DNA from 3 places in the Vreelandella halophytica genome. Region 2 is predicted to be linked to each of the others. Evidence: predicted binding sites of a transcription regulator. Region 2 holds the regulator's gene; each other region holds the start of a gene.

Region 1 (9,611 bases), 400 kb from region 2:
GGGGTCTGGTTGGCCTGGGCCAGCATGGACGTACCCGCCTGCTGCAGGATGTTGGCACGCGTCATGTTGGACACTTCCACCGCGTAGTCGGCGTCCTCGATACGTGAACGCGCTTCGGACAGGTTGGTGGTGGTGGTCGCCAGGTTGTCGATCACCGAGTCGAAACGGTTCAGCGTGGCACCCAGGGTCGCACGCTGAGTGTCCAGCGATTCCAGGGCAGTATCAACGCTATCGATCAATGACCGGAAGTTCTCGTTGGTGGCGCCAGCACCCGACAGGGCCGCCGCGGAACCACTGACACCCAGTGAGCTGCTGGTCGCGTCAAAGGTATTAACGACAATGGTGTCGTTACCGGTGGTGTTCGAGCCAACCTGAATGTTCAGGGCAGTGCTTGCGCCACTGGCCAACAGGCTAGTGCCGTTGAAGTTGTTGCTGCCCGCTACACGGTCGATCTCGGCGATACGCTCGTCGATTTCGGTAGCGATCGCGGCACGGTCTTCGGCGGTGTTGGTATCGTTGGCGCCCTGTACGGCCAGCTCACGAATACGCTGAAGGTTGTCGTTGATCTGGTCCAGACCGCCTTCCATGGTTTGTACCAGTGAGATACCGTCGCTGGCGTTACGGCTCGCCTGATCCATACCCTTGATTTGGGCAGTCATTTTGTTGGCGATGGCCTGACCCGCAGCATCATCCTTGGCGCTGTTGATGCGCAGACCGGATGAAAGACGTTCCTGAGCCTGAGCCAGCATGCCCTGGGACTTGTTCAGGTTGTTCTGGCCGATCATGGAAGTGATGTTGGTGTTGATAACAGACATGAATTTAATCCTCGGTGTTTAGTGGCCCGGGAGAGGCCTATGAATCGGCACTTGCATCGCCGTTATTATAATTAACGACCTGTCGTCCCATTTCTTTAGCTTTTTTGCACTTTTTTATAAAAAATCGTTTCATCCTCAAACGACAAACGGGGCCTTGCGGCCCCGTTACTTGCATTTATAGCTGTTACGTCAAAAAGCGTTCTGGCCCCGCCAGGAAAGCACGACCTACCTCTTCTGCATGGCGCTCATCATATCGAACTGCTGAGAGAGGTAGCTGCTCATGGAGTTCATCTGGGCGAGCATGCCGTCCAACTGGCCGAACTGCTTACGGTAGCGCTCAGTGCTTCGTTCGATGCTGGCTTCCATACGCAGCTTGCGCTGATCCAGGCTCTCTATTCGCAGCTCAGCACTGCCGATGGAGCTCTTGATGATGCCGTCATCCCCGGTTATGTCCTTGAGCGTCGAACTTATCTTCCCGGCAAAGCCGCCTTCTTTCGTGTCACCTGCAAAAAAGGCAGCCAACCCCTCGGAATTATTGGCAATTGCTTCATCCAGCTTGGCTTCATCGACCTTGAGACGGCCCTGCTTGTCGATGTCGATACCCATTTGAGCAAGCCGCGTTATATCGCTCGTCCCAAAGTTGCCCGTTACATCCTGGCGCAGCCGGTTTTCGATAGTACGAACGGTACGATCGCCCACTAAATCGCCCGAGGTCTTACCTTCGCCCTTGAATTCGGTCATACGGCCAACGGTGGACTTCATTTCGTTATAGTTGCTAACGAAGGCATTGATGGCTTCTTTCAATGACGCATCATCACGCTCGATTACAAGCGTGGACGGGGTCGGGGAGGCGGCGGTCAGGTTGAGCGTTACTCCCTGGATGGCCTCTTCTACCCGATTACTTTTACTCGTAATCGCGATGCCGTTGACGTTCAACTCGGCATCCTGGCCAGCGCGTAGCGTGGCAGGGTCCATCGAAAGGGAGGTCAGTCCTGAAAACCCCGTCAGCGAAGCCTCTTTGCCCGTTTCCTTGGAGCTCAGCGCCAGGCGATACCCTTTGCCATCATTGATGAGCGAAGCCGTAACGCCAGACTCTTTATCCGCATTGATCTGATCACGAACCTCGGCCAGGGTACTGCCTGCTTTAATATCGACGCCGTAGCTTGTTTGCGTATCGCCAGCACCAAAATTAAGCGTCAACTTCGTATCGGTTGCCGTAAGCTCCTGGTCCAGTGCCACACTATTGGACGCAGCGCTGCCGCCGCGCGCCAGTTGGGAAACCGTCACCTCATAGCGACCTGGATTGGCTTTCTCGCTCGCCGTCGCCAGTACGCCTTCTCCCGTTACCGTACTTTTTTGCTGTTTGAAAGTAGCGGCATCGTTCAACGCCGTAATAGAGTTCTGCACCCTATCCATTGCCGATTCCAGGCGCCCATAAGCAGAAATCTTGGTTTGCTGAGCACTTTTCTGCTCAAGGATCGGAACGAGCTTTTGGCGTTCAGCCGACTTGAGCTGTTCCACCAAGCCCGACAAATCCAACCCAGACCCCACTCCCAATGCCGTAATAGACGCCATGAGGTTAGTCCTCTAGTAAGTAGTAGAGAAGTACAGTTAAATACTCTATCGGCTGATAAACGACGAACTTTAGCGGTTAAGATTCTTAAAATCCTGCAAAAATGCCCGGCAAACGCCGGGCATTTTCTGTCTCACGAGTATCGCTTGGCGATCACGACTGGTTGTTCTGGCCCAGCATCCCTAACTGCTCGCTCAGGTAGCTGCTGGTCTGGTTCATCTGCGCCACCATGCTATCCATTGCCTGAAACTGGGTGCGAAAGCGCGCGATGGTCTGATCGATGCGCTCCTCGGTTCGGGCGAAACGGTCTTCGAGGGTCCCGATACGGCTTTCGGAGTTACTTTCAGCCGTATCCAGGCGCCCTCCATCGCCCACGAGGCGCTCGAGGGAGGCATTGATTTGCCCCGCCATCCCCGCCTCTTCACTATTACCGGCAAAAAAGCCGGCAAGCTGATCGGGCTCGGTCGCAATGACGCTATCCAGTTTATCGTCGTCTATTTTGAGTTTACCGTCGGTTTGCAGTGAAATACCGATATCAGAGAGCACGCTGAAGCCCTCACCACCCACTGCGCTGCTGATGGACTGGCGAAGTTCCCGCTCGACTGCGCGCGTGGTTGCGTCGGCATTCAGCCCTGCTGATTGGCCGGTTTCGGCATCGAAGCTGGTTAAACGCGTCAGGGTATCTTTCAGCGCATTGAATCCGTCTACAAAGGCAGTCACATTGTCCCGCAGCGCTTCGTCGTCCTGCTCGACGCGCACGGTGCTCGAGGCGCCCGCTTCCGTAAGATTCAAGGTCATACCCTGAATAGCACCCTCGACCTGATTGGAGGCACTGACGATATCGATTCCGTTCACGTTGAAGGCAGCGTCCTGCCCCGCCTGAATGACCTGCACATCCGAGGTAACGGCATCGCTCGATAAAATGGAGGAAAAGTTGGAGCTTTCGATGCTGGCATCAGCGCCCGTTTCACTGGCCATGACCGATAGCCGATACCCTTGGCCGTCATCGATGATGGAAGCCGTTACCTGACCACCGCCTTGTTCATTGATGGCGTCGCGGATGCCTTCCAGCGAACTGCCGTCGGCAATGGTTATGGGCGCCATATCGCCTTCAGCCAAGCCGAAAGTTAGCGTTTGCTCACCACTAATAATGCTTTCGTCGGATGAACCCAAACGCTCCGTAACGAAACTCCCGGCGGTCGCCAACTGCTCCACCTCGACCTCGTAACGGCCGGGTTGTGCTTCATTGGTCGTCACGGCCGTCACGGCATCGCCATCGACCCTGGTCGTGAGGCTCTCGAACGACTCGGCATCGTTGAGTGCTTGAGTCGCATCCTGAAAGGTAGAAATGGCGCTCTTCAGCGTTCCATAGGCAGAAAGCGTCGCCTTCTCGGACTGTACCTGTTCGGCGATGGGGGTGAGCTTGGCGCTCTCGGCGTCTTCAAGCTGGCCCAGCAGCCCGTTCAAATCCAGCCCCGAGCCAATGCCCAGTGAGGTAATGGAAGCCATAGATTAGTGCCCCTTCGATTAGCGTCGCTCAATTAACCGCGCGACCTGAAATTTGCCTGCGTTGATGCATTGAATATCGGCATCCGGCGCTTTTTCTTTAGCTCTTGACCTGTTTTAACTCATTAAAAGGTTATTTTCTGTAATGTTTGGAAATTTTGAGACTACGTCGCTACCCAAAGAATTCGCTAAAAAGCGTTCGTTGAACCATCGTCTTATATAGACCTTGGTCTAATGCCCATGAGTGACTTACACTGGCCTGCGTATTTCGCGTTCACTGCTGGAGAGCCTCATGTCTGCCCAAGGCAAAACCCCGACTGCCCACCCCGCCCCGTTTAGCCGAGAGCAGCTGCGTGGATGCCTTTTTAACGTGGCGGAGCTTCTCTATGTGAACGGCCACGTGCTGGAAACCATTACGCTACCTGGCTGTGGGCTGGCGAAGCGGGAGATGGCCGTACTGGAAGCGCAAAACGCTGGCTGGGCCAGGTGTCGCAAAACCCTCGAGGCGAGCGAAGCGGGTACCCTCAACACAGCGGGGCGATTCGTACTAACGGCGCTGGGCCGCGAGATCATGTTCGATATGTTTGGCCAGGGGGCGGCGGACTGCGCCTAGGGCCCAGGGATAGCCGAACACGCTTAAAAAAGCGCTCTAAACGCAAAAACGCCCGCGAATGCGGGCGTTTGTGTTTGGCACGGCGTTGTGATCAACGAAGGCCAAGCATCGAAAGAATAAACAGTACGACGACTACCAGACCCACGATGTAGATGATATTACGCATAACGGCGCTCCTTGCTTTTTTGCGTTTAGAAAAATCAACGGGTTGCTTTCCCCATCGGGGCAACACCCACATCCTAGCAGGCTTTTGGGTTCTTTGCGTAATTTACGTGCGCTAGCGGGGCGAAGACTCTACGCTTTTTAACAGTCGAGTCGTCGTCAAAAAGGAATGCCAATGCGCGCAATGTTAATGGGGTTCGGGGTGGCGATGGCCATGGGACTGCCTTTTACCGCTCAGGCCGACGCGCCCTCGAGAGAGGCGTTTAACGTGCTGGACGAGCAAGCCAGCGCGCTTGGCCGCCTGCATACGGTGGTCGTCGCGGTCGAAGGTGAGATCGTTCACGAATTTCATCAGGGCGGCCCGGGAGTCGCCACCCCGGCGAACGTGAAGTCGCTCTCCAAAACCGTGCTGGCGGCGATTACCGGCGCCGCTATCCAGGCCGGTGTGATCGACTCGATCGACCAGCCGCTGGTCGAGCTTTTAGGCAGCTACGTGCCCCAAGGTGTGGACCCGAAGGTTAGCGAGATTAGCATCGAGAACCTGCTCGCCATGCAGGCGGGGCTCGAGCGCACCTCGGGCGGCAACTACAGCGGCTGGGTGGCGAGCTCCAACTGGGTAGAGGATGCGCTGAGCCGGCCGTTCGTGGATGAGCCCGGCGGGCGCATGCTCTACTCCACCGGCTCCAGCCACCTGGTATCTGCCGCGCTCACCTACGCAAGCGGTGAGTCGACCTACCAGCTTGCCCAGCGGCTTCTGGCCGAGCCGCTGAACATTGCCATCCCCCGCTGGTTGCAGGACCCGCAGGGCATCTACTTTGGCGGCAACGATATGCAGCTTTCACCCCGGGCGCTGGTGGAAATCGGCGAGCTTTACCGCAATGATGGCGTGGTGGACGGCGAACGCATTCTGCCCGAAGGCTGGGTGGAAGACTCCTGGACACCGCGAGGTAGTTCTCAGTGGACCGGGGATGGCTATGGGCTTGGCTGGTTCGTTACCACCCTTGGCACCACACCGGTGTATTACGGGCGCGGCTACGGCGGTCAGGCGCTGTTCGTCATTCCCGAGCGTGACATGACCGTGGTGATCACCTCCGACCCCACGCCCCCCTCGCCGGGCGGGCAGTTTCAGCAGCAGTTGAACCGGCTGGTGATGAACCTGCTGACCTACCGCTAACGCTCCCTTCAACTCTCGAGCGCAGCGCGGGCTTAAAGCAGATACATGAGAATGGCGGCGAAGGTGGCGCCGGTGATCAGAAAACCAAGCGAGAGCACCAGTCCGTCCTTTGCCACCAACCCCAGGCCGAAGAGCGTTAGCGCAAGCCCCGCGCCGTTGGCGGTGAAGGGAATGAACTCCATCGGCGGCATGGCCAGCGCCACCAACGAGCAGGCAAGCGCGGTAGCGCGCATACCGATATAGCCGCTCATCCAGGCCAGGCGCACGCCCAAAAGCCCGTCGACCCACTTGGCAGGCTTGCGCATCAGCCCTAGTGATTTATCGAAGCCTTTGCGCGAGACCGACCGGTTCAGGAGTATGCCCGGCAGCCAGAAGGCCTTGCGCCCCAAAAGCAATTGGCTCGAGGTTAGAAGCACCAGCACCGCCATGAGCGTGGGCACGCCAGGAATATCCCCCACGACGGGGGCCAGGGTAATGATGCCCGCCACCAGCAGCAGCGGCCCAAAGGAGCGCCGCCCGACGGCGTCGAGAATATCCTCGACACTGACGCGGCGCTTTTCCTCTTCCATTTGCGCCATGGCGTCGAGCAATTCGGTCAAGCTCGCGGCCTGGGAGTCGTCACTCATGGGGGCGTTGGCGCTCCTCGGCGGCGAGTTTACTGCGAATGAAGTCGCTGTGGCTTAGATGCAGAAGATCCGCCAGGCGGCGAATGCGGTGCTCTTCCTGGGGGTCGATACTGCCATCCGCCCACGCCAGTTGCCACATCAGCGCCACTAGTTCGCAGCGCTTTGCGTAGTCGTAGTGCTCCTTGATGAGGCTTACGAACTGGTAGTGGTCCACCGCCTCCTCCACTTCGGCATCCGCCAGCGCCATCAGCTCGGTGACGTCTGCGTCTCCCAGCCGATAGCGGGCCATGAGTATCTGCTTGAGCGTTTGGCGCTCGGCCTCGGTTTGCTCGAAGTCCGCGCGCATCACTTCGCAAAGTAGCGCCGCCGAGGCAAGTTCCAGCGTCAGGTGCTGGTTTTCGCGCCGCTCGGGCTCGGCGAGCGCGTCCTGAAAAAAATCCCGAATCGCGTCGAGCATGGCTCACTCCTTACGCTTGGCAAGCTGTTCTTTGAGCTGCTTGGGCACCTGCTTGATGATCAGCCGATCCTGGCCCTCGTCGTACTCGATGCTGGAACCCAGCAGGTGCGAATCGAAGCTGATGGAGACGCCACCGGCGCGGCCAGTAAAGCGGCGAAACTGGCTCAGCGTTTTCTTGTCCGGCGGAATCTCCGGCGAAAGGCCGTAGTCGGCGTTGCGGATGTGCTCATAAAACGCCTTGGGCTGCTGTTCGTCAACGAGCCCGGAGAGCTCTTCCAGGGTCATCGGCTCGCCGCGGCGCATCTGCTCGTTGGCGTAGTCCACCAGCGTATCGGTCTTTTCGCGGCTGGCCTCTTCGTCGAATTCTTCCTGCTCGACGAAGTCGCTAAAGGCCTTGAGCAGCGTGCGCGTCTCGGCAGGCGCGTCGATGCCCTCCTCCATGCCGAGTACCGCCGCCACGCCATCGGCCAGCTTCTTCGCGCCGCGATCCTTTAGAAACGAGACGTACTGTTGGCTGGCGGTTTCATCGCCCTGCCACTGGGTAATGTTGACCCGCGCGGCCAGGGTGAGCTGCTGGGTATTGAGCTGGGCGGCGGGCACGGCCTGGTGGGATTCACTAATACCGATGCCTTCGCGCTGATGCACGAGCGCAAAGAAGAGCGTTTCGGTATCGCCCTGGCGCTGGTGGGCGATCACCAGATACCCGCTCACCGAAAGCGCCTCCTGCAGCTCGCGCGCCAGGCGCTCGGTCAGGGCGGTGGAGAATGCCATGAAGTCCTGATCACCTTTAAGGTATGCGGCAAGCCAGGCCACCAGCGGCCCGGCCTGCTCGCCCTCGAGAGCGAAGCGCCCCCAGCCCTTGGCCTTGGTGTTGTAGGTATCATTCAATTTACCCACCAGGTTTGCCATCACCGGGTCGTCGCTTTCGCCAACGGCTGGCGCGGTGGTCACGGTCAGGCGCTCGCCGTCCAGGGTGGGTTCCAAGCGGTGAACGATGCTTTGCAAAAGCGGCATAGGGGAATCTTGCCTTTTAAATGATCAAAAATTGAGACGCTTAGGGTTTCAGCCGGTAGCCGGTATGGAAAATCCAGCCAATCATGGCCAGGCTTGCGGCGAGAAAGAGCGTAATCATACCCACGCTTGCCCCAAGACTTACGTCGCTGATGCCGTAAAAGCTCCAGCGAAAGCCGCTGACCAGATAGACCACCGGATTTGCCAGCGTCACGCTTTGCCAAAACGGCGGCAGCATATCGATAGAGTAAAAACTTCCGCCCAAAAAGGTCAGCGGGGTGATCACCAAAAGCGGCACCAGCTGAAGCTTATCGAACCCATCCGCCCAAATGCCGATGATGAACCCCAGCAGGCTGAAGGTGACGGCGGTGAGCACCAAAAAGGTCAGCATCCAGAACGGGTGGGCGATCTGAAGCGGCACGAAAAAGCTCGAGGTGGCCAAAATGATCAGCCCCAGCAGTATCGATTTGGACGCCGCGGCCCCCACGTAGCCCACCACCACTTCAAGATACGAAATGGGCGCGGAAAGAATCTCGTAAATACTGCCGGAGAACTTGGGAAAGAAGATGCCGAAGGACGCATTGGAAACGCTTTGCGTCAGCAGCATCAGCATGATCAGCCCGGGCACGATGAAGGCGCCGTAGCTGACTCCGTTGATTTCACTGATACGCGAGCCGATCGCCGCGCCAAACACCACGAAGTAGAGCGAAGTGGAAATGACCGGTGAGACGATACTTTGCAAAAGCGTGCGCCGGGTGCGCGCCATCTCCGCCATGTAGATCGAACGGACGGGGTAGAGATTCATGAGCGCTCCTTGACCAAATCGACGAAAATATCTTCAAGCGAACTCTGCCGGGTGTGCAGGTCCTTCACACGAATGCCCTCTTCGCTCAGCGCGGCCAACAAGCCGGACACGCCGCGGCCTTCTTCTTCCTGATGGCCATCGTAGGTGTACACCAGCATTTGACCATCGTCGGTCAGGCTCAGCGTGTCGCCCTCGAGGCGCGAAGGCAATGCGGCAAGCGGGGTGTGCAGCTCCAGGGTGAGCTGTTTGCTGCCGAGCTTTTTCATCAGTGCCGCTTTCTCTTCTACCAGCACCACTTCGCCGTGATTGATCACGCCGATGCGATCGGCCATCTCTTCGGCTTCTTCGATGTAGTGGGTGGTGAGAATGATGGTCACGCCGTTGTCACGCAGCCCGCGCACCACCTGCCACATGTCGCGCCTAAGCTCCACATCCACACCGGCGGTGGGTTCATCGAGAAACAGAATGCGCGGCTCGTGAGAGAGCGCCTTGGCGATGAGTACGCGGCGCTTCATACCGCCGGAAAGGGTAATCAAGCGGTTGTTGCGCTTGTCCCACAGCGCAAGCGACTTGAGTACTTTTTCGATATGCGCCGGGCTTGGCGGCTTACCGAACAGGCCGCGGCTGAAACTGACCGTGTTCCACACCGTCTCGAAGGCCTCGTTGGTGAGTTCCTGAGGCACCAATCCGATGCGCTGACGCGCCTGGCGGTACTGCTTGACGTTATCGAAACCGTCGACGGTCACGTGGCCTTCACTTGGGTTGACCAGCCCGCACACCAGGCTAATGAGCGTAGTCTTGCCCGCGCCATTGGGGCCGAGCAGAGCAAAAATTTCGCCACGCTGGATAGTGAGATCCACGTGCTTGAG
Region 2 (9,611 bases):
TCCGCCATTTCAATCACTTCTATTCGCTGTCAGAAGAGGAAGAGAAGCTGCTCGACTCGCTGGAAGAGAGCCCGGTCGATCAAAAGGCGGGCTCGCTTCTATGGGAAATGAAAGACCCGGCGAACGAATTCTGCACGCTGCGTAGCGGCTGGGCGTACTCCTATCGCCACCTGGAAAACGGCGACCGGCATATTTTGGAAGTGTTCCTGCCCGGCGATATCATCGGCCTGCGCGAGTTCGCCTTCTCGAAGCGCCTGGAAAACGTGCGCTTTATCACCGACAGCGTGGTGTGCCGCTTTCCCCACAAGCGGATGATCGATCTTTTCAATGATTCGCTGCCACTGACCTCGGTGATGTTCGCCATCAGCAGCCGCCAGCAAGCGCTTTTGACCGAGCGGCTGGTCAATTTGGCACGGCGCACTGCGCGCCAGAAAATGGCTCACTTTCTACATGAAATGTACGTTCGCCTGAGCCAGACCAACACAGGTCTTACCGGCCAGTTCCGTCTGCCGCTCTCCCAGGAGCAGTTGGCCGACGTACTCGGCCTTAGCCCGGTGCACGTCAGCCGAACCTTCACGGCGCTCAGCGAGGATGGCCTGGTGTATCGTGACCGTCACCACGTCAATATTCCCGACATGGCGGCGCTGGCCGCGGAAGGCGAGTTCGACGATTGCTACTTAAACGACAGCGTAAGGCCCCTGCTCGGCCAGTCCGATTGATCCGGCTACGCCTTTTTAACCTGCTCAACGTTTGGCCTTTTACATCATGACCACTCGCTTACTTGCTTCTTTCGCGCTGGGCGCGGCCGGGCTTTCGTTTTTCAGTGCGGCGCTGGCCGAGCGCTACCCGGTGAGCCAGGACGCCGCTTTTGACGCCTGGCAAGCCGTGACCCTCGAGGCCCAGGACAAGCGCCATTTTCGCGCCGTCGAGACGCAAAGCTACTCGGACGCCACGCTGAGCGTAAACGCCACCGAAGGCATCTGCCACCTGCCCTGGCTCGAGATGCGCGTCACCCTGGAACAGACGCAAACCGAAAGCCGCGCGGTGAACCTGGTACCGGCCCGGCTACGCGTCGACCAGGCGCCGCTGATCGACACCATGGCGGAGTTTATCGTCGAGGAGGGGGATGACGGCTTCTATAGCCACTTCTACCTGGGCGAGCTCGATGCGCTGCTCGGTCAGATGAGCGACGGCGAGCAGCTTTATATCGGTTTCGATCAGGGCGACGAACCGCCCTGGACCATGACGTTCAGTTTGGCGGGCGCCGGCGAGGCGATTCGCGAAACGCAGCGCCGCTGCGCCAGCGCCTAACGCGAGGCCGGCGCCTGGGCGTTCGGCGGCCGGCGCAGTACGAACTCGACGCGCCGGTTGGCGGCGCGCCCGCTTACGGAGTCGTTCGCCTCGAGCGGGCGCGTATCGGCGTAGCCAACGGCGCGCAGGCGTTCCCGCGCCACGCCTTCCTCTTCCAGGTGGCGCACCACGGCAATCGCCCGCCCCGTCGAAAGCTCCCAGTTGGAGGCAAACGAGGCGGTGGCGATCGGCACGTTGTCGGTGTGCCCCTCCACTGATATCTCGCCATCGAAGGTGTCGATGACCTCGCCAAGGCTTTCCAATACCTCTTCGCCTTGAGCGGTCAGCCGCGCCGCGCCGCTATCGAACAGCAGGCTATCGTCGATGCGCAGGGTAATGCCTTCGCGCCCCTCGGAGACGCTCACGCCTTGAATATCGAGGCCGTCCATCGCCGGGCTCAGCCCACTGTGGAGCGGTTGAAGTCCCGAAGAGAGCGGCTGAATACCCGAGGTCGTGGGTGTGCCGGCGGCTTCGTCGCCGGTGCCCGCCGGGGTGAGCGCCAACAGCAGCACGAACAGCGTGATCAACAACGTCAATACGTCCAGGTAGCTGGTCAGCCACCCATCTTCACTGTCGCCATCCCCGGTGAATGGCGATTCCAGTGCGTGGCGGGCTTCGCGGTTCATCGCCCTACCCCTTGGCAGGCGCGTCGTTCTCGGCGCGCGGCTTCACGTTGGCATCACGAATCTCGTCGTTGTAGTTGGCCACGAAGGAGTTCAACGTCTCTTCGATGAACGACGGCAAGCGGCGCTTGGTGATCAGCGAGATGCCCTCGAGCACCATGTTCATGGTGATCAAGCGCTCTTCGGTGCGCCGCTCGAGTTTCACCGCCACCGGTTTGAAGACCAGGTTGGCAAGCAAGATACCGTAGAAGGTCGTGAGCAGCGCCACCGCCATGCGCGGGCCGATCACCTCCAGGTCACCGGCGTCCATGACCTCCAGCATGTTAACCAGCCCCACGAGGGTGCCGATCATGCCGAAGGCCGGGGCGTAGGTCGCCATGGTGCGAAAGATTTGCGCCTCGGCGTGCTCGCGCGCCTTGAGCCGGGCGATACGCCAGCGCAGCATGTCGAAAATTTCATCTTCCTTGGTGTTGGCGATCACCAACTGAATGCCGGTGCGCAGAAACGGGTTGCGCGTGTGTTCGAGCTCGCGCTCCACCGCCCGTACGTCGCCCTTGAACCAGAGCCGCGACATGGACACCAGCTCGTTGATATCGTCGCGCACGTAGGTGTTCTCGCGGCGAAATACCAGCCCCACCAGGCGTACCACCCGCAGTACCTCCTTGAGCGGGTAGCTAATGAAGGTCGCCGCCAGGGTGCCGGTCACCACGATGGCAAGCCCGGGCAAGTTGAGAAAGCTCTCCGGGGATTCCGCGGTGAAAAACAGCACGCTAACCAGTAGCAGAATACTGGCAAATATACCGATCAAGGTAGAGGGGTTCATCGACGGCTCCTCGCCGGTTGGGTTTAACGGTTAAAATGCGTCAATCTGGCTCGTGCAGCCGCGCGCGCAGACGGCTAATGGCTTGGCTATGCAGCTGTGAAACACGCGATTCGGTCACCCCCAGTACTGCGCCCACCTCTTTCAGGTTGAGCTCCTCCTGGTAGTAAAGCGCCATCAAAAGCTTTTCCCGCTCGGGCAGCGCTTCGATCGCCGCGATCAGGGTTTCGCGCTGCTGACCATCCAAAAGCTCCTCAAAAGGCGCATTCAGCGCCTCCTGAGCGGGTTCCCCGCCCTCTTCCAGAAGCTCCTCGAAGGGCAGCAGGTGGCCGCTGTTGGCGTCGTTGAGCAGTTGGTGATACTCGCCGAGCGGCATGTCCAGATGCCGGGCGATCTCGCCCTCCTCCGGCGCCCGGCCCAGGTTCTGTTCGAGATGGCGGACCGCCTCGTCCATGGCCCGGGCCGAACGTCGCACGCTGCGCGGCAGCCAATCCCGGGTGCGCAGCTCATCGACCATCGCCCCGCGAATCCGCTGGCTGGCAAAGGTGGCAAAGCTCGCCCCCTGGGAGGCGTCAAAGCGCCCGAGCGCCTCCAATAGGCCGACCATGCCGGCCTGAATCAGATCATCGAGTTCGATGCTCGCCGGCAGGCGGACCTGCAGCGCCAGCGCCTGGCGGCGCACCAGCGGCATGTGCTGAGTGACCATTTCGCTGTGTTGAATTCTGCCTTGTGCTGTATACATCCTCGTGCCTCGTGGCTATACACTCGTCACTGGTAGTTCACAATCACGTGAAGCCCTTTTACCCGCATCGGCCGCTGCCCGCGCCCCAATGCGAAGCGAAACGCCAGCGGCGCATCGGCGGAAAGCCCGGCAAACCCGGTTTCGCTTCCGCGCTGGCCGCTTAGCTCGACGCAGCGCTCGGGGTGGCAAAGCCAGGCCCGCAGCGCGGCGTCGAACGGTGCCTCATACCGCCAGTGAACGCCTTCGATACGCCCCTGGGCGATCTCCGCTACCGGCGGCGGCGCCAAAACCTGGCTGCTGACCGCCCGGTCGCTCATGGCCACCATCATACCGGTGACCTCCTTACTCCAGCTGCCTGTGCCCGCCTGAGCGGTCAATGCCAGGCTCGCCCCCATCGCCATGAGTAGCGCGACGCCTTGAAGACTCTTTTTCAGAAAACGCTTTTTCATTGTGGCCTACCGCGCTAGTAGCAGCAGTTCGATATTCAGATAATTCGCCGCCGCCTTCTGCAAATTGTCTAAAAGCCCTTCGCGGGGCAAGCCGGGCTCGTGCAGCGCCAGTAGCTGGCGGGGCCCCTGGTTGTCGTTGAGCTGGCGCAGCGTGCGATACATGCTCGCGAAGGCGTCCGCGTCGCTGCGCACCCAAAGCGCCCAGCGTGAATAGCGCTCGCAAAACGCCTCCAACGGCTCGCTGGCATCCACCGGGATGACCTCCCAGCTTTCCGGGGTCGCCGCCCAGCGCCGGCCAAGCTCGGCCCACTCGCCAAGGCGCTCTTTGACCGGGGCGACGCTTTTCGTCGGTAGCCCCACCACCGCCAGCGGCGTCTTGACCACCGGCGTGGCGGCGTCGCTTGCCGGCGGGGTGGCCTGGGTGTCTACGTCGGGCTCGGCGTGCTCGCTGCCAGCCTGCTTTGCTGGTGTCTCGTCGAGGGCGGCCTGCTGCGCCCGTTCTTCGTTGCGCAGGCTCGCCCACTGGCGCAGCCCCGAGGCCTGGTCGCCGCCGCTCATGCCAGGGCCTCGCGGCTGACGCTACCTAGTTGGCGGATGGCGTCCCGGGTCATCAACATATGCATCAGCGCGTCGAGTAGCGCGGTATCGCGGCGCTTGCGAGATGTTTTGGAAAGGCGCATCACGTCCTGGCGCAGCGTTTGCGCGGCCTCGTCCTCGGCGTTGTCCAGGTGCGTGGCGGCCGCGGCGGCACCGCTGGCCATCAAAAGGCGCAGCTGAGCACTGACCTCGCCGCCATCGGCTTCCTTGAGCGCGCGCCAGGCTCGCTTGGTCAATATAGCCGCGCCTTCGCTTTGCAGCTGAGTGACCAGCAGCGATAGCACTTCGGCCCCCAGCCGCGCCGGGGTGAGCCAGTAGCGTTTGGCCACGCGCTTGGCGCTTTCCGGGTCGCGCAGCTCGCCGTACCAGGCGAGAAAATGCCGCCCGGCCTGGTCGGTGACCTCGGCGTGGGCATTCCATAGCTGTAGCGGCTGGCCGCGAAAGCGCACGTCGACCCGATGCGAGAGTTCGCTTTCGCCAAACAGGGCCGTCAACGCGTAGCGCTCGCCCTGCCAGTATATCCGCTGAGCGCCGGTCGCCTGGCTGACCCAGGTCAAACGCTCGCTTTCCAGCGTGTCCAGGGTCTCGCCTTCGGCAAGGGTCGGCAGTAGATGGACCGCCGCCTGGCGCTGGGCGTCGATACGGGCCTGCCAGCCGGCGGGCTGGCGGTGCTGTAAAAGCGTGAGCGCACAAAGCTGGCCGTCGGCGTCGAGGCTCAGATCCGGCATCGACCACTCCATGCCACGCTCGTTGCGCCGCGGTGACCAGACGATGCCCAGCGCATTCTGCTCGCCCGCCTGGTCGGCAAGTGCCGCCAGGCGCTGGTCGTGCAGTACGCCCGGCAGCGCGCCGATATCCCATACCGCTTCGAGCAGCGCGAACCCGGCCACCCGCTCACGCAGCTGCGCGAGCAGCAGGCTCAACCGGCGCCCCTGGCCCAGCACGTCCTGGGACCAGCGCGGTGCCAGCGGCGCGTTCGGCCACGGCGGGCAGTCCGGTGCGGCGTCGGTATGGCCTGCCAGCGCCTGCTCGACCAGCGCAGCCGGGTCGGCCAGCGCCATATCCTCGGGCACCTGCTGGCCGTTGGAGGAGAACAGCACGCGCAGCCCAAAGCGCATGACGATATCCAGAAGCGGCGCCAAACGCCCCGCTTCGTCCTGTTTGGTAATAATACACTCGTCGAGCTCGGCGCCCGCCGCCCGCGCAGCCTGGCGGTAGCGAAGCACCACCTCTTCCAGGGTTTCGGGTTGGCTGGCGGCGTTGAGCACCAGCACCAGGCGCACCCGGGATTCGCCACCCTGGAGCTGGCCGATCTGCTCGATGACGCGCTGATCGCGCTGGCTCATGCCCACGGTGTCGATGATCACCCACTGCTTGCCGCCTAACCGCCCCAGCAGGTTGTCGATGGGCTGCTCGTGATCGAGGGCGTACATCGGCGTATCGAGCAGGCGCGCATAAATGCGTAGCTGCTCGTGGGCGCCGATCCGGAAGCTATCAGTGGTCACCAGCGCGACGGGGCGGGTGCCGTGGCGCATGACGAAGCGCGCGGCAAGCTTGGCGGTGGTGGTGGTCTTGCCAACGCCGGTGGGCCCCACCAGCGCCACGATACCAGTTTGGTCGAAAAAGTCCGCCTCGCTCTGAAGCACGGAAAGCCGCGCTATCAGTTGGCGGTGCAGCCAGCCGAGCAACCGCTCATCCTGAAGTTCCAGCGCGCCAAGGGAGTCGGGCAGTGCCGCGCCGATCTCTTCGGCAAGCTCACTGCCAAAGCCGGCGCGGGTCAAAAGCGTGGTCACCGTGGCACCGCCGGCGGGCGGCGCACCCTTGGCGTCGCCGGTTTGCGATCGGGCCAACAGGGCACGCATGTCCTGCATTTCGCGCAGCAGCCGCTCGCTGACTTCCTCGAACGGGTGCGCGGGGCTCGCCTTGGCCGGCGCGGGCTGGGCGGCCAGGAGTGTTGGCGCGCTTTCATCCATGCCCACCGCTTCGAGCGGCGCGGCCTGCTCGAGCGCGGCCTCTTCGGCCATGGCCAAAATCTCGACGCCGGTGTCCGTGCGCCGATTGGCGACGATCAGCGCTTCATCGCCCAGCGCCTGGCGCACCTGGCGCATGACATCCCGGCTGTTAGCGCCGACAAAGCGTTTTACGCTCATGGGTTAACCTCCAGGTTTTCCAAAGCGGGGGTCTGCAAAGCGCCCAACGCAACACGCATCACCGGCCACCTACCAGCGTGGTGATTTTAAGCGTACGGTCGTCGGGAATTTCCGCTTGAGACATGACGACCAAATGGCGCAGCCGGCGGCGCAAAAAGCGCGCCACAATAGCGCGAAGCGAGTGCTGCACCACCAGTACAGGCGGCTCGCCGCTGGCCTCCTGGCGCTCCAGCGCCTGCTGCGCCTGGTTCATCAGCGTGTCGGCAAGCCCCGGCTCCATCGCGCCGTTGCCGTTCATCGCTTGAATCAGGACCTGTTCGAGCTGGGCATCGAGGCCGATCACGTTCAGCGTCTCCTGGCCTGCAAACCACTGCTGGGTAATCGCCCGGCCAAGGCCGATGCGCACCAGCGCCGTCAACTCGCCCGGGTCTTTCTGCTGGCCGGCGTGCTCGGCCAGCGTATCCAAAATGGTACGTATATCGCGAATCGAGACGTCCTCTTCGAGCAGATTTTGTAAAATCCGCTGAAGCACGGTCAGCGTAATCGCCTTGGGCACGACCTCTTCCACCAGGGATTTCTGATCGTCGCCCACCTTGTCGAGCAGCTTCTGCACTTCCTGGCGGCCCAGCATCTCCGGCGAATGACGGTGCAGCAGGTGGTTTAGGTGGGTGGCGATCACGGTACTGGCGTCCACTACAGTGTAGCCAAAGACCTGGGCGTGCTCGCGCTGGTTGGCATCGATCCACACCGCCGGCAGACCGAATGCCGGGTCCTGGGTGGGCGTGCCGGAAAGCTCGCCGGTGACCTGACCCGGGTCGATCGCCAGCCATTTGCCCGGCTGGGCGTCGGCCCGACCGATCTCCGCGCCCTTTAGCGAGAGCACGTAGGTGTTCGATGAAAGCTCCAGGTTGTCGCGGATATGCACCACCGGCGGCAGAAAGCCGACGTCCTGGGCAAACTTCTTGCGCACGCTTTTGATGCGCGCCAAAAGCTCGCCTTTCTGGCGCGAGTCCACCAGCGGAATCAGCCGGTGGCCCACCTCGAGTCCCAGGGTATCCACCAGTTGGACGTCTTCCCAGCTCGCCTCCGGGGTTTCCTGCACCGCCGCCGGGGCCTCTTTTAGATCCTCGGTGACCAGCGCTTTCTCCTGCATACGCGTCAAAAGCCAGGCCAGACCGCCGAGCACTCCGGTAAAGATCAGAAAGACCAGGTTAGGCATGCCCGGCACCATGCCTAAAAGCCCCATCACCGCCGCGGCCAGAATCATCACCTGGGGGTTGACGAAAAGCTGGCTGATCATCTGCTGGCCCACGTCCTGATCGGTGTTGACGCGAGACACGGTGACACCGGCGGCGGTGGAGATCACCAGCGCCGGAATCTGGGCGACCAGGCCGTCGCCGATGGTAAGCAAGGTGTAGGTGCGCGCGGCGTCGCCAAAGCCCATGTCATGTTGCATCATACCGATCAACAGCCCGCCGATGACGTTGACCACCATGATGACCAGCCCCGCCATGGCGTCGCCGCGCACGAACTTGCTGGCACCGTCCATGGAGCCGTAGAAGTCGGCTTCCTGAGCGACTTCCGAGCGGCGTTTCTTGGCATCCTCTTCACCGATCAAACCGGCGTTCAAATCGGCGTCGATCGCCATCTGCTTGCCGGGCATGGCGTCCAGGGTGAAGCGCGCGCCGACCTCGGCGATGCGCCCGGCACCCTTGGTGATGACCATGAAGTTGATGATGACCAGAATCAAAAACACCACCATACCGACCGCGAAGTTACCGCCGACCAAAAAGGTACCGAACGCTTCGATGACCTTACCCGCCGAGGCCCCGCCCTGGTGGCCCTCCATGAGCACCACCCGGGTCGAGGCGACGTTGAGTGACAGGCGCAACAGCGTGGTGAACAGAAGCACCGCCGGGAAAGCGGCGAAGTCCAGCGGCTTCGAGGCAAACATGCTGACCAGCAGCACCATGATGGCCAGCGCGATGTTGAAGGTGAACAGCATATCCAGCGCGAACGGCGGCAGTGGCAGGATCATCATGCCAAGGATCATGAGGATCAGAAGCGGGCCGGCCAGCAGCTTCATGGGCACACTGCCAAACGGGTTGCGCTGGCTGATTAATTGGCCAATGTTCATGAACGTGCCTCGCTAGCCCCGGGGCCACGGTTGGGATGCGTCATTTCGTCGGGAACCGGTAAATGTTCAGGGGTCGGGGGCGTTTCGCCCCCTTCTTGCGCCACGCTTTTCAAACGGTACGCCCAGGCCATGACCTCGGCCACGGCGGTGTAGAGTTCTGCCGGTACTTCGCCATCCAGATCCACGTGATGATAAAGCGCCCGAGCCAGCGGCGCCGCTTCAAGACGTGGCACCTTCGCTTCAAACGCCAGCTCGCGAATGCGCGCGGCCACCGCGTCGGCGCCTTTCGCCACGACGCGCGGCGCGCCCATCTTGCCTTCCTGGTAAGAAAGCGCCACCGCATAGTGCGTCGGGTTGGTGATGATCACGTCGGCCTCGGGCACTTTACTCATCATGCGCCCTCGGGCCATGGCCTGCTGCTGCTGACGGATACGCCCTTTGACGTGCGGGTCGCCCTCGGACTCCTTGTGCTCGCGCTTGATCTCTTCCTGGCTCATGCGCAGCTTTTTGGCGTTACTCCAGAGCTGAAAGGGCACGTCGATCAATATCACCACGACCAGCGAGAAGATCGCCAGCGCCGCCGCCAATGCCGCCATATTCAGGGCATCCGCCAGCGCCTGTTGAATCGGCTGGTCGGGCAGGCCCAAAAATCGGTCGATATTGACGTAGATGAACGCGCCGGAGATGCTGCCGACCAGGACCGATTTGGCGATCGCCTTGGCAAGTTCGATGAGCGCCTGGCT
Region 3 (9,611 bases), 420 kb from region 2:
TAACGCTGATTTCCAGAGCCTGATCAACGACGTAGATGACGCAGTAGAGACGCTTGACACCGAACGTGCGACCTTGGGTGCCACGCTGAACCGTTTCGACTCGGTGATCGACAACCTGGCGACGACTGAAACCAACCTCTCCGAAGCGCGTTCGCGCATCGAAGATGCCGACTACGCGGAAGAAGTCTCCAACATGACGCGCGCCAACATTCTGCAACAGGCGGGTACGTCTATGCTGGCACAGGCGAATCAGACCCCGCAGTCCGTACTGTCTCTGCTGGGCTAATAGTGCACTATTTGTAGCACTTGATAACGACGGGGCCACAAGGCCCCGTTTTTTTATATTTCAGGTTGGTTAAAAGCTTTTTTATCCATATCTTATTGTTGTTATTGCTCTTTCTTTTAAGCGTCATGCGTTCTCGAGAAAGATTTTTTCAAAAAAAAGGCTTTCGGCTAAAGAACTCGGCCGCGCGGCCGTTAATTATAATAACGGCGATGTAAGCGCCGATTTCCCGGCCCTTCCCAGGCCACTAAACACCGAGGATTGCTTCCATGTCCGTTATCAACACCAACATCACTTCCATGATCGGCCAGAACAACCTGAACAAGTCCCAGGGCATGCTGGCTCAGGCTCAGGAACGTCTTTCATCCGGTCTGCGCATCAACAGCGCCAAGGATGATGCCGCGGGCCAGGCCATCGCCAACAAGATGACCGCCCAAATCAAGGGTATGGATCAGGCGAGCCGTAACGCCAGCGACGGTATCTCGCTGGTACAAACCATGGAAGGCGGTCTGGACCAGATCAACGACAACCTTCAGCGTATCCGTGAGCTGGCCGTACAGGGCGCCAACGATACCAACACCGCCGACGACCGTGCCGCGATCGCTACCGAAATCAACGAGCGTATCGCCGAGATCGACCGCGTAGCGGGCAGCAACAACTTCAACGGCACTAGCCTGTTGGCCAGTGGCGCAAGCACTGCCCTGAACATTCAGGTCGGCTCGAACACCACCGGTAACGACACCATTGTCGTTAATACCTTTGATGCGACCAGCAGCGCGCTCAACGTGAGTGGTTCCGCGGCAACCATCGTTGCGGCGTCTGCCTCGGGCGGTGCGGGTGCGACCAACGCTAACTTCCAGTCATTGATCAATGACGTTGATACTGCGCTGGAGTCGCTGGACACACAGCGTGCAACCCTGGGTGCCACGCTGAACCGTTTCGACTCGGTGATCGACAACCTGGCGACCACCACCACCAACCTGTCCGAAGCGCGTTCACGTATCGAGGACGCCGACTACGCGGTGGAAGTGTCCAACATGACCCGTGCCAACATCCTGCAGCAGGCCGGTACGTCCATGCTGGCCCAGGCCAACCAGACCCCGCAGTCCGTACTGTCTCTGCTGGGCTAATAGTACGTTAGTGCTAAACCATGACGGGGCCGAAAGGCCCCGTTTTACGTTTAAGACCCATACTGATGCCGGGTGGTTAAAGGGGGTTAATGGATTGCCGTAGCTTTGTACCGTCCTGGAATATAATTGTTTAAAGAAGATGGTTTTTTTCTAAAAATAGGCATTATTTTCTAAAGAATTCGGCCGTACAGCCGTTAATTATAGTAACGGCGATGCTAACGCCGATTTTCCGGCCCCTCCCAGGCCACTAAACACCGAGGATTACCCCATGTCCGTTATCAACACCAACATCACTTCCATGATCGGCCAGAACAACCTGAACAAGTCCCAGGGCATGCTGGCCCAGGCTCAGGAACGTCTTTCATCCGGTCTGCGCATCAACAGCGCCAAGGACGATGCCGCGGGTCAGGCCATCGCCAACAAGATGACCGCCCAAATCAAGGGTATGGATCAGGCGAGCCGTAACGCCAGCGACGGTATCTCGCTGGTACAAACCATGGAAGGCGGTCTGGATCAGATCAACGACAACCTTCAGCGTATCCGTGAGCTGGCCGTACAGGGCGCCAACGATACCAACACCGCCGACGACCGTGCCGCGATCGCTACCGAAATCAACGAGCGTATCGCCGAGATCGACCGCGTAGCGGGCAGCAACAACTTCAACGGCACTAGCCTGTTGGCCAGTGGCGCAAGCACTGCCCTGAACATTCAGGTCGGCTCGAACACCACCGGTAACGACACCATTGTCGTTAATACCTTTGATGCGACCAGCAGCGCGCTCAACGTGAGTGGTTCCGCGGCAACCATCGTTGCGGCGTCTGCCTCCGGCGGTGCGGGTGCGACCAATGGTGACTTCCAGGCATTGATCAATGACGTTGATGACGCCTTGGAGTCGCTGGACACACAGCGTGCCACCCTGGGTGCCACGCTGAACCGTTTCGACTCGGTGATCGACAACCTGGCGACGACCACCACCAACCTGTCTGAAGCGCGTTCACGTATCGAGGACGCCGACTACGCGGTGGAAGTGTCCAACATGACCCGTGCCAACATCCTGCAGCAGGCGGGTACGTCCATGCTGGCCCAGGCCAACCAGACCCCGCAGTCCGTACTGTCTCTGCTGGGCTAATCACTTAGCAAGTGAGCTTGAAAACAGTGTAATAAACGGGGCCCCTTGGGCCCCGTTTTACGTTTAAAATCCATACCGATGCCGGGTGGTTAAAGCTTGGTCATGAATCGCCGTAGCTTTGTACCGTCTGGAATACAATTGTTTAAACAGGATAATTTTTTCTAAAAAAAGGCACTATTTTCTCAAGAATCCGGCCGTACGGCCGTTAATTATAATAACGGCGATGCTAGTGCCGATTCATAGGCCTTTCCCGGGCCACTAAACACCGAGGATTAAATTCATGTCTGTTATCAACACCAACATCACTTCCATGATCGGCCAGAACAACCTGAACAAGTCCCAGGGCATGCTGGCTCAGGCTCAGGAACGTCTTTCATCCGGTCTGCGCATCAACAGCGCCAAGGACGATGCTGCAGGTCAAGCCATCGCCAACAAAATGACCGCCCAAATCAAGGGTATGGATCAGGCGAGCCGTAACGCCAGCGACGGTATCTCGCTGGTACAAACCATGGAAGGCGGTCTGGACCAGATCAACGACAACCTTCAGCGTATTCGTGAGCTGGCCGTACAGGGCGCCAACGATACCAACACCGCCGACGACCGTGCGGCCATCACTACCGAGATCAACGAGCGTATCGCCGAGATCGATCGCGTAGCGGGCAGCAACAACTTCAACGGCACTAGCCTGTTGGCCAGTGGCGCAAGCACTGCCCTGAACATTCAGGTTGGCTCGAACACCACCGGTAACGACACCATTGTCGTTAATACCTTTGATGCGACCAGCAGCGCGCTGGGTGTCAGTGGTTCGGCGGCGGCACTGTCTGGCGCTGGCGCGACCAATGCTACCTTCCAGACACTGATCGACGACGTTGATACTGCACTGGAGTCGCTGGACACTCAGCGTGCCACCCTGGGTGCCACGCTGAACCGTTTCGACTCGGTGATCGACAACCTGGCGACCACCACCACCAACCTGTCCGAAGCGCGTTCACGTATCGAGGACGCCGACTACGCGGTGGAAGTGTCCAACATGACGCGTGCCAACATCCTGCAGCAGGCGGGTACGTCCATGCTGGCCCAGGCCAACCAGACCCCGCAGTCCGTGCTGTCTCTGCTGGGCTAATAAAGCAGTAGCAGTAGCGCTTAACAATGACGGGGCCAATAGGCCCCGTTTTTGTTTTGCTTTTTGGAAAGTAAGCTTCTTATTTGCTTTAAATACTGAAAACACTGGGGGGGAGGGCTTTTTCGGTTGGTCCATGCTCCAGGTAGCGATTGCCAGAATACCTGCTTAAACATGGGTGCATTCGCGCCTTTGCTCTCTGTATTAGCAACGTAAACTAGCTATATGATTACTACTGCTATGCGAGTCGTTTAATGGCCAAGCAAAAAACTGCACCTGTTTCAGAAAAACGCAAGCCTCGCCTTCTCTGGGCCAATCCTTTCTGCCTGTTGGATACGTCCAGCGGTGCCAGTATGACCGTACGGCAAATGTTGCTGCAGCTGGTGGCCAGTGGTTATGAAGTGCAGATACTAGGCGCAACGGTGTTTGATAACCCCAAGGGCATGGGAGAGCTCAAGGAGCAGTTTCCCGACCTAAATGCTCACCTGCACCAGTTGATCGAAGCAGAAGATGGTCCGTTGACGCACCAAATGCTCGTGAGCTATAGCCATAATCGAAATCACTTTACGACTCATGAAGAAGGGCTTTGGTACAGCCAATATCTCTACCTGCTCGATTCTTTCAAGCCGGATATCGTCTGGTTCTACGGCGGTCAAACCGTCGATATGCTCATTGCCGACGAAGCGCGCGACCGTGGTATCCCGGTGGCTTTCTATCTGGCCAATGGCAACTACAAGTCGCCACGCTGGTGCCGTGATATCGACCTGATCGTGACCGACAGCCAGGCCACGGCGGATATGTACCGTAAGGAAGTGGGGTTTGCCGCCAAGCCGGTAGGCAAGTTCATTGCCGCGGACCGCTTCATCGCCGAAGAGCACGAACGTAAGCGCCTGCTATTCGTGAACCCCAGCTGGCAAAAAGGCGCTAGTGTGTTCGTTCAGCTAGCCGAAAAGCTGGAGCGAGAGCGACCCGATATCGAGCTCGAGGTAGTTGAAGCACGCGCCGACTGGTCGGCGGTTCTGCGCGAAACGACCCGCCAAATGGGACAGCAGCGCAGCACGTTAAGCAATGTGACCGTGACGGCCAATACCACCGATATGCGTGGGCCTTACAGCCGTGCACGTGTGCTGGCAGCCCCCAGCCTCTGGTGGGAAAGCTCCGGGCGCGTACTGGCCGAGGCCATGCTCAATGGCATACCGGCGCTTATTACCAACCGGGGTGGCATGCCCGAAATGGTGGGTGAGGCAGGTATTGCCTTTGATTTTCCAGCACCATGTTACGAAGAGCCTTATCAGCACCTGCTGAGTGAGGAGGAGCTTCAGACGCTTTTCGACGCGGCCGTGGCCTTTTTCGATGATGAAGCACTTTACCAGGACTACGTAGCGCGGGCGTTCAGTGTAGGAGAAGAGAGGCACCATATAAATCGCGCGACCGAACGGCTGCTCGATGCCTTAACCCCCCTGGCGCGTGATCGCGCAGGCAATAAAGACTTTTCAATTAGCCAGAAAAAACGCCATCGTCAGCGCTTGCCAAGTGTCGCCAACAAGCCTGAGCTGAAAGTTGATCGTTCTCTAGAGCAGTTGTTTACTAACAAAGCGGGTAGCGGCGAAGAGGGCGTATCAAAGGCGCCTCGCCTACACCTCACGGAAGACTTTACCTGGCAGTTCAAGGGTAAAATTATCGTACTCGATAACCGCGCCAGTTTGATCAAAAGTGGCTTGGCCGATCAGATGGGCGCAACGAGCGCTTTTGGCATCGTGGCCTTTGATCCTGCCAGCGAAGTAAAGAACGCCAAGCAGTACGAAGGCAGCGATACGATCCAGATTTTTCAGCATGCCTTATTGGGCGATGGTAACGCAGCCACGCTCAATGCCTGCGTTGCCCCGGAAATGACCAGCACGCTAAAGCCCATGCCCGCCGAACAGCTTCCCGAGCGTCACCACCTGGGGACACAGCTCTTGGCGGAATTGCCCATCAATTCGGTTGCTCTGGACAGCATTACCGGTCTGGAAAGCCTTGATTGGCTGATTCTCGACGAACTTAGCGATGCCATGGCGGTGCTCGAGAATGGTAAAGAAGCGCTCGAACATACATTGCTCATCCAGGCACGTATTCCCTTTCAGCTAACACACGAAAAGCAGCCGAGCCTGGCCGAGCTTCAACACTGGGCGAGCCGCAACGGCTTCCGCTTCTATCGTTTTCATAACATTCGCCACCATAGCCACTTGCCCGAGAAACTACATGAGCGTTCTCCATGCGCCAGTGAGCAAGAAAGTGCAGATGTTCTTTTTATACCTAATCACCAGCGCATGGCAGCGCTGACTGATGATCGAAAAAATAAGCTTGCCTTTATTTTGAGTGCCGGTTTTGCAGCGCACGATATGGCATTTGAATTGATGGCGGAAGTCTCGAAAGAGAAAGCCCTGGAGTTTTTAGAAGCTCAGTCAGTTTTACCTAAAAGTTTGAAGGCGAATAATAAGGCCACTATTACGCCTCCTGCTGGTCCAGTGATTGCCCAGAGTGAGCATGTTAAGGGGGCGCCAGTAGTAAGTGTTTTTTGTCCTACGTATAACCACGGAAATTTTGTCGAAGATGCTATCAAGGGAATAGTTGCTCAAAAAACAAGTTTTCCATTTGAAATTGTTCTTCACGATGATGCTTCAACAGATGGCACACAAAAAATAATACAAAAATATGCAGATCAGTACCCTGATTTGATAAAGCCCATTTATCAAGAAAAGAACTTATTTCAACAAGGGCTTAAAGCCACTGATTTCTGCTTCCCCAAAATGCAAGGGCGATATATAGCAATGTGCGAGGGGGATGATTACTGGACTGATGTTAACAAACTTCAAAAGCAGTTCGATTTTATGGAAAAGAACCCAGATGTTGTTTTGTGTCATCATGATGCCTTTGTTTTCGATGAAAACGGTATGGTGGCAAAATCGAAGTTGCGAGATGAGTTTAAACGTGATTATTCTAAAGAGGATATGCTTAAGAATAATTGTTTTATTCTTACGCTGAGCATGTTTTTTAGAAAAGAGTTTTCTCATTTCCCAAAAGAAAAATTAAATGCAGGTAACGGAGATAACTTCTTAATTGCTTTGCTAGGTAAGTACGGAAAAAGTAAGTACATGGCTGATATAAAGCCTGCAGCTTATAGAATGCATGGGGATTCTTTGTGGTCGAGCAAGAGTTTGAAAGAAAAAAACAAAATGCAGGCCAATACTTTTAAATGGATGTCCTTGTATTATAAAAGGTTAAAGCTTAGAGAGTTGGCCGCATATTATGCTTCCTTGGAGAAGAAGTTTTTGAAAGATAGTTGATTTATAAAAAAGTTAAGTCAGTAAAGCTTAGTAGCCTGTCCCGCGAAAAAGTGGGGCAGGTAAAGTTGAAAGGTAGCTAGATAAGTGGATCCTCCCTCTTGATTAAAGCGCTCAAAAGTAGTATTTCTGTAAGCTAATTGAAGGAAAATTTCCGAATGAAAAAACACGGTCTCGATAGCCAAATAATAGCTATTCTAAAGCAAGCTTAGAGCAGCTTTCCAGCGCCAGAGCCTTGCCGTGAGCGATGCCTGGTTTTATAAGTGTTGAGCCAACTTCGGCGGCCAGAATACTTCCATAATCACACGAATCGAAGAATTCGAAGCTAAAAACCCGCGGCTGAAGAAAATTTATGCCGAAGAACGTCTCAAGTTCGAGCTGCGTAAAGAGGCTCTGGAGGGGAAGGTGTTAAGCCATTTCTCCGCTGTGAAATAGCGCACAAAGCGGCGAATATTGCCCGCTACAGCATGCGTTTGGTAATACGCGCCCTGAATAAGATCATCGAGTGGCGAAGAAGATGCCTGCCCGGACCCGCTGTGATAACAGCTCGCAGTATACCTGCACCACTTTAAGAATCTGAGCCAACCAGCGCGGGGTCGCATTGGTTTTTATCCCCTCCAAAGCAGAACGCTTATACCGAACGTTACAAACCCACCGTACCTTATGGCTGGTCGGCTCACTACCTATTCAGCTCCATCGAGAAAGTGCAGGAATAATCACTGCGATGGCTATGGATCTATAACTACGAACGACCGAACGTAGTGCTTGGGGGCATGGCCCGATGGCACAAGCTGGCAGCCGTGGCCTGAATTCTGCTTTTGAAGCCTTCTAAAATCCAGGAGTTACCCCAGGCTTTGCTGCACTTTGGTCGGTAAAGCAGGGAGGGTAGCGACGTTAGTCCTTCTGCTTTCTACCTGGTGGTCCAAAGCGCTGTAGTTATTCCATGAGCCCAAGGGGGCAAAATAACTATATTAATAAATCACAACAATATTCTGCTTGATAAGTCAGATATTACACAAGGCAATTTTTACCGTCGCATATCCCTTTCTTCGAGCTATCAGATAAAGTAATCTGAAATAATTAGCTAGCTTGGCTTTATATATTGACCATACCTAATAAATAAAATTTTCACATTAGGCCCAGGATGTTACGTTTCTATTAAGCTCACGCTTCGTCATCAATCATCTTGATTATTTTTGCAGGGTTACCAGCGACAATTGAGAAAGGAGGAACGCTTTTGGTGACAACGGCCCCTGCAGCAACAATCGCTCCCTCACCTATCTCTTTAACTTGCGGCAAAATAATAGCACGGCTTCCAACCCAGCAACCTTTTTTGAAGACTACTTTAGTGGTTTTTAGAGTGCCAGTTCCACGAGATAGTCTGTTTTTAGTAACTGCATGTTCATGGGAATGAATAGAAGCGCCTTCTGAAAACCAAACGTCATCTTCAATTTCAATATCTCCTGTATAATCTATTTGTACATGCCTTGCTAATAAAACTCTTTTGCCCATTGAGATACTTCCTTGATGTCCATGCGTGCAATAGATCCAGACATCGTTTTCAATAATAGGAGATTCACCTATATTGAATGCTCCCCTATAAAGCATTGTTCTAGCCTTGAATAGCAGAGGAAAGCTAAACCATTTTGATCCAAAAAAATTTTGCATAAATCTTAGCCATAGCTGACGTCTTTTATAGCTCATCTATCATCCTTAAAATGGTTGGTGGCGATTTTTTTGATTAGTTGGCGATTAAAAGTATATTAATTAATTTTTGATAAGTCTTTTATTATGTCTGTTATTGAGTATTTGGGTTTCCATTTATACTTATTCATAAAGCAAGACGGATCTACTGCATGACTATTAATGTTGTCTTTTTCACCTTCGTGCTTGATAAAAGTAATAGGGGTTTCTGGGCTTGATGACTCAGTGACTTCTATGATCTTAGTTGCTATTTCAAGTAAAGTGTGAGACTTTTCCATGCTGAGATTATAAATAGAATGATTGTCATAAGAATGATGATTAATCACCTGAAGAATTCCACTTGTTACATCACGGTAGTGAATTCGTCCAAGGATTTGTCTGCCACCATATATCTCAACTAACTGTTCCTGTATAGCTCTTTGGGTTAAACGTGCTATCGCTTCATGCTGACGTATCGTCGGATCGTCCCCAGTCACCGCCCCAATCCTTAAAATAACATAAGAGATACCAGGGTGGACTTTTTTAAGCCCAATAAGATGCTGCTCAAGGGCAAATTTGAATTGGGCATAAAGCGTTGTGGGTTGTGGCGTCAGGTCTTCTGTCCAAGGTGCACCGGGTTGGTTGCCATAAACGCTTTGTGATGAGGCATATATAATCTCACCGGAGGCATGTGCGGCATATTCTGAAAAGAGCTGCATTCCTTTAGTTAGGCTATCAGTAATATCTTTTGCTTCGTGAAATGGCCGCGCTGATGCCAGATGAACAATCTTATCTATTGCACCAAAATTTAATATTCCTGATTCAAAGTCGTGCCAATCAAATACACTATTGACAGTGGGGTGAATGTTTCTTGCTGTTTCTTTTGATCGATCCAGTGTCCAAACCTCAAATTCGCCTTGTTGCAATAAGGTCTCTATAAGAT

The links. The regulator FliA, encoded in region 2, starts transcription of late flagellar genes. The targets are predictions, from matches to a motif close to CTAAAGTTNNNNNNNNNNCNGCCGATA.
Region 1: the regulator FliA is predicted to act here: its motif matches at 888-914, upstream of ACWHXT_RS02595 (flagellin N-terminal helical domain-containing protein).
Region 3: the regulator FliA is predicted to act here: its motif matches at 1,584-1,610, upstream of ACWHXT_RS02610 (flagellin N-terminal helical domain-containing protein).

What each region holds. Positions count from the first base shown of each region.
Region 1 covers NZ_OZ309107.1:534,193-543,803, reverse strand. Annotated here, with positions in the region: gene ACWHXT_RS02595 (flagellin N-terminal helical domain-containing protein) at 1-815, opposite strand, end outside; gene fliD (flagellar filament capping protein FliD) at 1,041-2,390, opposite strand; gene fliD (flagellar filament capping protein FliD) at 2,542-3,897, opposite strand; gene ACWHXT_RS02580 (hypothetical protein) at 4,187-4,507, shown strand; gene ACWHXT_RS02575 (serine hydrolase domain-containing protein) at 4,845-5,843, shown strand; gene ACWHXT_RS02570 (exopolysaccharide biosynthesis protein) at 5,876-6,469, opposite strand; gene ACWHXT_RS02565 (tellurite resistance TerB family protein) at 6,462-6,926, opposite strand; gene ACWHXT_RS02560 (nucleoid-associated protein) at 6,930-7,940, opposite strand; gene ACWHXT_RS02555 (ABC transporter permease) at 7,981-8,742, opposite strand; gene ACWHXT_RS02550 (ABC transporter ATP-binding protein) at 8,739-9,611, opposite strand, start outside.
Region 2 covers NZ_OZ309107.1:129,238-138,848, reverse strand. Annotated here, with positions in the region: gene ACWHXT_RS00650 (Crp/Fnr family transcriptional regulator) at 1-719, shown strand, start outside; gene ACWHXT_RS00645 (hypothetical protein) at 766-1,311, shown strand; gene ACWHXT_RS00640 (OmpA/MotB family protein) at 1,308-1,976, opposite strand; gene ACWHXT_RS00635 (motility protein A) at 1,981-2,796, opposite strand; gene ACWHXT_RS00630 (RNA polymerase sigma factor FliA) at 2,837-3,535, opposite strand; gene ACWHXT_RS00625 (flagellar protein FlhE) at 3,562-3,984, opposite strand; gene ACWHXT_RS00620 (hypothetical protein) at 3,991-4,542, opposite strand; gene flhF (flagellar biosynthesis protein FlhF) at 4,539-6,731, opposite strand; gene flhA (flagellar biosynthesis protein FlhA) at 6,790-8,868, opposite strand; gene flhB (flagellar biosynthesis protein FlhB) at 8,865-9,611, opposite strand, start outside.
Region 3 covers NZ_OZ309107.1:544,685-554,295, forward strand. Annotated here, with positions in the region: gene ACWHXT_RS02600 (flagellin N-terminal helical domain-containing protein) at 1-286, shown strand, start outside; gene ACWHXT_RS02605 (flagellin N-terminal helical domain-containing protein) at 553-1,413, shown strand; gene ACWHXT_RS02610 (flagellin N-terminal helical domain-containing protein) at 1,682-2,542, shown strand; gene ACWHXT_RS02615 (flagellin N-terminal helical domain-containing protein) at 2,823-3,665, shown strand; gene ACWHXT_RS02620 (glycosyltransferase) at 3,917-6,988, shown strand; partial or broken gene ACWHXT_RS02625 (type B chloramphenicol O-acetyltransferase) at 8,150-8,287, opposite strand; gene ACWHXT_RS02630 (NAD-dependent epimerase/dehydratase family protein) at 8,749-9,611, opposite strand, start outside.